DNA from 2 places in the Bilifractor sp. LCP21S3_F8 genome. Region 1 is predicted to be linked to the other one. Evidence: riboswitches for the same ligand, from Rfam matches in the RefSeq annotation. Region 1 holds a riboswitch; the other holds the start of a gene.

Region 1 (4,239 bases):
CCTGCGAAGCTGCCATTACCGCCCGGATTCTGTCCCGCGAACGGATTTTTCTCGATCTTGATGGCATCGTACAGCGCGGCGCTCGTCTGCGCCATATAGGGATCTACATAGAAAATACCGACCAGCCCGAAGGTAATGCTCGAAAGAATCACCCACAGAAGAAACGAAAGGTCCAGCACAAATGCCTTCCATTTATTTCCATACATCATGTTTCTGCTGATCTGGAACGCTTCCTCCATCGGCATGTCCGGATATTCAGCCAGAAGATACGGGATCATCCGGTATTCATACCCTTTCACGATTCCCGGAATCACGAAAAGCAATGACCAGAGGAAGGTATAGAGATCACGGAAGAACATCACCTTTACCACGTTCTTGTAGGAGTGATCAAATCCGTACATGATTTCGCGAAGCTCCGCTTTCTGGTGAAGATTCGTATAAAAGAATCTCCGCACCCCGACTTCCAGCGGATTCAGCAGAAATACATCGGCCACAATCGCGATAACGGCGATCACCAGTGTCACCAAAAAGATGATTCCGGCAGCCATCAGCCACACACCAAACATCCCGCCGGGAATGCCGCCCGGTCCCGCATGAAATCCGAAAATATCCGTGTCTCTGCCGGAAACGATATCATAATTCAAAATTACGTTGCAAAATCCGGATAACGCTCCTCCGCCTGATCTGCTGTAAGATCCTCCGATCGCCAGCGAAAGAAGAAGTCCGGCAAGAACAGCTTTCCAGTAATTGCCCCTGAATACCTCTTTTGACCGGTTTTTTAATCCGATCCTAGTCCACATACTGCTCCTCCTTTTCTGTGCTGCGGCAAATATTGCAGTATATTCCAACATCCGCGGCAGCCCTGTGGCAGCTTCCGCCTCGCGGCGAAATCTGTAACCATGATTCTCAACCTTAAGTATACAGAATCCAGTGCCGGTAGGAAAGCATTTTCTTTTTTATTTATGCGACAGAAAAAAACAGGGATTTCACAGAACCTCTGTCCGGTGCTGCCGGCTGCTGACCTTAAGTCAGCCCCAGGATAACGGCAGGCTTGTGAAATCCCCGCATAATATCCTCTGATCAGAGGATATCGATATATTAGAGAATATCGATATATTCTCCCGCCAGCGCTTTATTCATGCTCCGCACCGCGCAGAACTTTCCGCACATGGAGCAGGTGTCACTGTGATCATCCTCTGGCGCCCGGCTGTCCCGAATGGACTTCGCAGTATTCGGATCAAGCGCCTCCTTGAACTGAGCATCCCAGTCAAGCTTCCGCCTTGCATCCGCCATCCGATCGTCCTGTTCCCGCGCACCCGGAATGCCCTTGGCGATATCTGCCGCGTGAGCCGCGATCCGGCTCGCTATTATTCCCTGACGTACATCGTCTATGTTCGGAAGCGCAAGATGCTCCGCCGGTGTCACATAACAGAGAAAAGCAGCGCCGCTCATCGCCGCAATCGCCCCGCCGATCGCAGCTGTGATGTGGTCGTAGCCTGGCGCGATATCTGTTACCAGAGGTCCGAGTACGTAGAAGGGCGCTCCCTTGCAGATGGTCTGCTGAACCTTCATGTTTGCGGCGATCTGATCCATCGGCACATGGCCTGGTCCTTCCACCATGACCTGGACATCCCGGTCCCACGCCCTCTGCGTCAACTCACCAAGCCTGAGCAGCTCGCCAATCTGACAGCTGTCCGTCGCGTCCGCAAGGCATCCCGGCCGGCAGGCATCACCGAGGCTGATGGTCACATCATGCTCCCGGCAGATCTCCAGAATCTCATCATAATATTCGTAGAAGGGATTTTCGTTGCCGGTCATCGCCATCCACGCGAATACCAGACTTCCTCCTCGGCTGACTATGTTCATTTTCCTCCTGCCGGCCTTGATTTCCTCAATCGTCTTTCTGGTGATCCCACAGTGCAGCGTCACGAAGTCCACACCGTCCTCTGCGTGCAGACGCACGACATCCACAAAATCCTTTGCACAGAGGGTCGCAAGATCCCTCTGATAATGAATCACGGAATCATAAATCGGAACCGTGCCGATCATCGCCGGACATTCACTGGTCAACTTTCTGCGGAACGGCTGGGTGTTGCCATGACTGGAAAGATCCATGATTGCTTCAGCGCCGAGATCGACGGCACTGAGAACCTTCTTCATCTCCACATCATAATCCTTCACATCACGGCTGATACCGAGATTTACATTAATTTTCGTCTTCAGCATACTGCCGATGCCGTTCGGATCAAGCCCCTTGTGCGCCGGATTCGCTGGGATAACCACCTTTCCCTCTGCTACCCAGTTCCGGATTTCCTCCTCCGTTCTTCTCTCTTTCCCTGCCACAGCCTTCATCTCCGGAGTGACGATCCCTTTTCTCGCCGCCTCCATCTGCGTATGATACTCTCTCATCTGTAACCTTGTCCTTCCTTTCGAATTCTCTAAAATAGAATAAAGTCACTGGCGCTTTTCGCGTGTGACGCTCCTGTCTGCGGTTTCGAAGAGCTGTTCTGGTATAATACTATATAAACTGCGGATTTCTCCGTGCTTCGTGGTTTCGAAGAGCTTATACACAAAAAAAGACGATACCCAAATGGATACCGCCTAACAGACTACATAAAAAACACCAGTGCTCGCACTTCCCTACGTTGGCATTATCCAAATCAGGTTCTCGGGTCGTATCTCATGTGATACCTCTCAGCCTTCCGGCTCCCCATGTTTTTCTATTCTATTGTTCTGTGCCGGCCCGGATGTTTCCCTGAAGCCAGGAGCAATGAGCCTCACAATGGGTTCATGATAACACATTCCCTTATTTTCATCAAGCGTACTTTTGCGCGGAAAATCAACCATTTTCAAAATTCTTTTTGATAGCCGATCTGGATTAACGACTTCCGGCACTTAGTCATACATATGCCTGTTATCTCTATTGACAACACTCAAAATCGCTAAAGGCGCATTTCATTCAGGCATTTTTCCTCAATGCAAAGTGGGGATAACCGAGAATTTTCTCCCGGTAATAACCGGTCATTGAATACACGACTTCGCGGTTCTCCACGATGCTCTTCCCCAGAACACGAAGTACAAGTCCATAACGATCAAGCAGAGACAATCCGAACCGGACCTCCTCGGAACCGGTGAATTTCTGATTCAGAAAATTTCTCAGTTCCTCCAGCATAGCCTCGTCGACACCTTCATCAATGATGACAGCGGAATTGTAGTTCATGGATCCCTCAAAGCATCCGATTTCATGCATATGATCCTCTTCCGGGTTGACGAGCAGAAAGTCATGGAACAGAAGCCGACCATCCATCCGGATATCGGTCTTCAGCCCGATATCCCGGTACTGGAATGGTTCCTCGTCCTCCGACCACCCGGCAGTCAGACCGTCGGTCATAATCAGTCTGGATCCCGAAGCCATCTGGATCTCCGTGTTCTGACGAAATCTTGCCCTGGCATATGGAATCGTCTCATCAATATAATACTCCAGGAAGGAATCCTTTCCGATCTTCACCCGATTGTTCTGACTCGTCAGTCTTCCCCCGTCGCACTTGTAGATATAGTTCGGGGTCTGTGTCGTCACAATCGCATGACACTGTTCCTCAAGCGAAACCTTCTGAAGGTACGTCTCCCCCTCGGTAAAACCGCCGCCGGTGCTGATCAGAAAGTAATAGGGAACGTCGCCTGCAGCCGGAATATTCCCGGAAATCCTGGAATTTCCCCTGCGATAGGTCGACTGTGCCACAGTTCTCCCATTTCGGTTTGTAAATCCGAGGCGGATTTCTCCGTCAAATTGACTTTTCATTCAAGGTCCTCCAGAAGACAATCCTTCTTCAGCCACCGCACAACATCCTCGAGACCTTCGTCCGTTTTCAGATTCGTAAACACAAAGGTACCGTCTCCGCGAAACTTTCGGGACGTCTCCCGCATGTTCTCCAGATTTGCTCCGACATAGGGCGCGAGATCGATCTTGTTGATGATAAACAAATCCGACTTGATCATTCCCTGTCCTGCCTTTGCCGGGATTTTCTCGCCCTCCGCGCAGTCAATGATGTAAATGGAAAAATCTACCAGCTCGGGGCTGAAGGTTGCCGCGAGGTTATCGCCTCCGCTCTCAATGAACATCAGATCGAGGGTGTGGTTGAAACGCTTCTCCAGCTTCTCCACCGCCGCAAAATTCATGGACGCATCCTCACGGATCGCCGTGTGCGGGCATCCGCCGGTCTCCACCCCGATGATTCTGTC
Region 2 (4,239 bases), on a different contig from region 1:
CAGATCGCCGTCAGAGGCGCAAGCAGCTTCTCCGCAGGGAGCTTACGATAACGGACCGCCATCAGGATCATCAATACCGACGTCGCTGCCAGACCGTAAACCGTCAGCACTCTGCCGAGCGCCTGCATCCCGAAAGCAGGGCTCGTCGCCGCAGCCGCCACAATGCCCACATAGACCAGAAACCATGTCATGTATACTTTTTTCAGCTGAAAACAACGCACAAAGGACGCTGTAAACCACACGATCAGCACCGCGTGAAGCACCAGCGCCGCCCACCAGACTGACACACCAGCCGGAACGCTGACACTCTTCAGACTGACCGCGAGGAACATCAGTCCCATGGAAAAAGTCCCCGCAGCGCCGGCTATGGCAGGATTCTTCATATCCCGGCGCAAATCTTCCGGATACAGAAGAGCCTTCAGAACCAGCAGCACCAGAAGCGCCACGGATACCAGCTCCATGAGAATCCACACAAGATTCGAATAGCTCTTCAGAAAATTCCCAAATGCCGCAAAACCCAGCATCACTCCTGCTATCGGAACCGGCACTCTCCTGATCATGCTCTTCATGCGTCCCTTCCTCCAGAAAAAATACACCTGCCGCTCATTATGTTACGAAACCACAGCCGGAGCTTCTCCTAATGCCAGCCCACAGCCGCAGTTCCTCATAACGCCACTTCACTGCCGCAGTTCCTCATAATACCGGCTCTCAGCCACGTTTTTGCATTACATTTCTGCATTTATTATATTTCCTATCAACTAAATATGATTTTGAATTATACAGGAACATTCCGGCAATATCAACGAAAAAGAAAGCTCATTCGTGTTGCTCATTCCTGCTGCCTTCGAAACGAGATAAAACACGCTGCGCGAGTTTTATCTCGCTATCGCGACGCTCGCCGCACACGAATACTTCGCATTCGGCTGCGGCTCACTATTCGCGTAAATCACGGCCAGTCTCTTACACACGCTTCGCGTGTAACGATCCTGTCTGCGTTTTTGAGGAGCTGATGCGATACCTGGCCATATGTTCAGAATCTTCAAGCGAACAAGGAAGGCCGCCACGCAACAGTTTGCGCAGCGGCCTTCTTCTACATATCTTCCGTATCGTATTATATATTTTCAGTATTCTATATCTGCCATATTTTATATCTGCAGTATTCCATATCTGCCGTATCCCACTATCTGGTTCCCCAGACGTTTACAATCACACACCCGATGATAATCAGCACGATTCCAAAGACGCCGACACCGGTCAGCTTCTGACGGAACAGCAGATAGCCGATGACATTTGTGGCGATCAGTCCCACTCCGCACCAGATTGCGTAGGCGACGCCCACGTTCATACGATCCATGACGTGAGAAAAGGTGTAGTAACACACACAATAACACGCGATACAGATAATTGACGGTAACGGCCGGGTAAAGTGATGCGTATACTTCAGGAGCGACGTTGCCGCCACCTCCGAAGCGATCAGTACTGTCAGCAGAAAAACAGTCATTTTGATTCCTCCTGCATGTTCACTTACACGGATGCTGTCTCATACTGCGACCGACCGGGAATTCCTGCGCTGCATCATCCACGGACATTCCGGCCTTCAGCGTCTCATACTGCGACCGTCCGGAAATTCCCACACACGCACCGTCTCAATGCCTCGCCCGTGCCTTATGCCACGCTCTGTCTCGAATTACCTCCCGCAAGCGCCATCCCTCTGACCCTTATCATCGCCTTATTCACGGCCGGTATGAGAAGCAGCACAATGGTGAGGCCGCACTCCACGAAGATGTAGATCGCATTGTAGGCAAGGGAGTATCCGATCGCCGACATTCCGTATTCATTGCCATAGCTTCCAAAGAAAATGTAGCCTGAAAGAACCGCGAAGAAATACCTGCCGACAACTCCAAGCAGATAGCCCTTGATCAGTCCGTGCTTCGCCCCGGAAAACACACCGGAGAGCCCGAGAGCCGTAAACGCAAACACATAATCCACCAGCATCTGCGGCAGAGAAATAATATAGGGATCAACGATCAGCTGGAGAAGACCGTAGGCAAGACCTGCAAACAGCCCTGTCCCAAGGCCGTACCAATATCCCACAAGCGATATCAGCAGCATGGAAAAGAAGGTTATGCTGCCGCCCATCGGCAGATGAAACAGCTTGATCATGGATGCGACCGTCGCAAGCGCGATTGCCATCGCCGAGAACACAAGCTTTCTCGTACCGAGTACACCCTTCTGGTCCGGTTTCCGGATCAGGCAGACCAGAAGCAGTGCCAGAATGATCACGGCAATCACCGCAATGTAGCCGACCTGCGTCAGCTGGTATACTCCGTCACTTCCAAGAGTAGCAAATACAGACATAATATAATCCTCCTCACAGTTGTCTGCGGGAGGATTTCACTTTTCAAAGCTACGGAACTCTCAGAAACATTCATTTCTTTGATCACACAGCCTGCATTCAGACTCAGCTTCCCTACGCCGGCATTAACCGGATCAGGTCATCAGGGTCAGCCGCATGCACGGCACTCTCAGCTTCCGCTCCCCCAGCAGTTTTTCTTTGTATTTACAGTATAGCAGATAAAGCAAAACCGTCAATTCATTTTCCTGCTGATTCAGTGACCCGCGAAGTGTTCCTTCGCGAATTCCATATCCTGCACCAGCTCCGCAGCCCCAAGATAATTGCCCTTCCGGTCTCTTACGGCAAGATAGTTCACCAGCATGGTTCTTCCGTTTTTCTCCATCCATACCGGTACACTGTCCCTGCTTCCGTCCCGGAAGCTGTCCAGAATACTGCGGACCATGGGCTCTACCTTTGGCGGATGGCAGGAAAAGACCTCCCGGTCAATGGCCATTCCCGCACGCTTGAAGACCTTCGGTCCCTCATTGAAGTAGCGGTTGATGTTGTCCGCATCAATAAAACTGATCTCCATCGGTATGGTGTTCAGCAGTGCTGTAAGCTGCGGAACCGTCATATGTCCGCCCGGCATCACAACCTCGCCCTGGGAGAGGCCAGGCTTTTCTGCCTTTTTCTCTGCGTTCAGAGCCTGCTCCGCTTCTTCCCAGTCCGTAAAGGACTGACCGAGGATCTCCGTATAATCTCCGGAGTCCCGGTACACCGAATACCAGTCTTCCGCCGTGAAATTCACCGCGCAGATCGGGAAGAGAATATTATTTTCTTTGTAAATCATTTCCTCCGCCCGGTCAAGCACCGCCGACAGCCGGCCGTACCAGTCGTCGTCGTGATCTTCATCCTTTGAAAGCGCACTGATCTCGTCGCGGATCTCATCATCCACGGTCCACATGACATCTGACGGGCCGGAGATATCATAACGCACCTTCAGATGCGGATAGAGCAGATCTCCTTTCTTCGCGTAGTGAACTGCAATCTCGCGAAGCTGTGACATAAGCCTGTCGTCCGCACTCTTTCCGGCGACAGCCTCACGCGCACGGAGAAGAAGCGTCTCGATTGCCTGATTCTCCCTCTCAAAGAGATTCAGCGGATGGCCCGGAACCGACGCGAGCGAAGCCGCCAGCTCTTTGCGGTCGCCCGGATCCGCAGCTGCCGTTGAGGTCATCTCCGCTATACGAGAGAAGTCTGCTGTCCTCTGCTCAGCGACAGAAGCACCGGCTCTCTTCTTCTCTACAGCAGAGGAAACTCCTGTCGCCCCTGCTGCAACAGAGGAATCTCCGGCCTTCCCTGCTGCAACAGAGGAGTCTCCGATCTTCTTCATAAGAGAATCCTCTACCGCCTTCTCCGCATTGGCGATCTTCTCTTCTCTTGTCGCACCGTGGAAAAGCGCGGAATGTACATCGCAGAGCTTCTGCACCTCCTCAAGAGGAGTCCCGGATTTCAGAAGATCCTGCTCCGCTCTCATGATTTCGGAGGCATCAACATCACGGAAATTTTTCACAAAATCGGCTCTTACTGCTTCAAGGTCCTCACCGCTGCCGAGTCTTCTCAGGTAGCTCTTGAGAAGTTCGTTGCGCTCCTCAGTCATGCCGCCTTCTGTCTGCGCCGCCGCCCGGCTCACACTGCCGCCTTCTGCCTGCGCCGCCTCCCGGCTCACACTGCCACCATCTGCCTGCGCCGCCTCCCGGCTCACACTGTCACCGGCTGCCTGTGCGTCCTTTGCTTCCTCCCAGGGCATTTTCAGCTCCGGCATTTCTCCCTCGATCTCAAAGCCGTGCGTCATGAGTGCCATGACCACATCCATCATCGAGATATTTTTCATCTTCGCGCCC

What was found. A riboswitch is a leader RNA that binds a small molecule or an ion and turns the genes downstream of it on or off. The one in region 1 is predicted to bind thiamine pyrophosphate.
Region 2: another riboswitch for thiamine pyrophosphate. It lies ahead of ACTQ3A_RS09090 (energy-coupled thiamine transporter ThiT); the one in region 1 lies ahead of thiC (phosphomethylpyrimidine synthase ThiC).

What each region holds. Positions count from the first base shown of each region.
Region 1 covers NZ_JBQKIK010000004.1:55,539-59,777, reverse strand. Annotated here, with positions in the region: gene ACTQ3A_RS03240 (DUF975 family protein) at 1-800, opposite strand, end outside; gene thiC (phosphomethylpyrimidine synthase ThiC) at 1,099-2,409, opposite strand; TPP riboswitch at 2,621-2,723, opposite strand; gene ACTQ3A_RS03230 (urease accessory protein UreD) at 2,960-3,799, opposite strand; gene ureG (urease accessory protein UreG) at 3,796-4,239, opposite strand, start outside.
Region 2 covers NZ_JBQKIK010000017.1:62,027-66,265, reverse strand. Annotated here, with positions in the region: gene ACTQ3A_RS09100 (TDT family transporter) at 1-569, opposite strand, end outside; gene ACTQ3A_RS09095 (DMT family transporter) at 1,181-1,501, opposite strand; gene ACTQ3A_RS09090 (energy-coupled thiamine transporter ThiT) at 1,666-2,358, opposite strand; TPP riboswitch at 2,451-2,552, opposite strand; gene ACTQ3A_RS09085 (DUF438 domain-containing protein) at 2,610-4,239, opposite strand, start outside.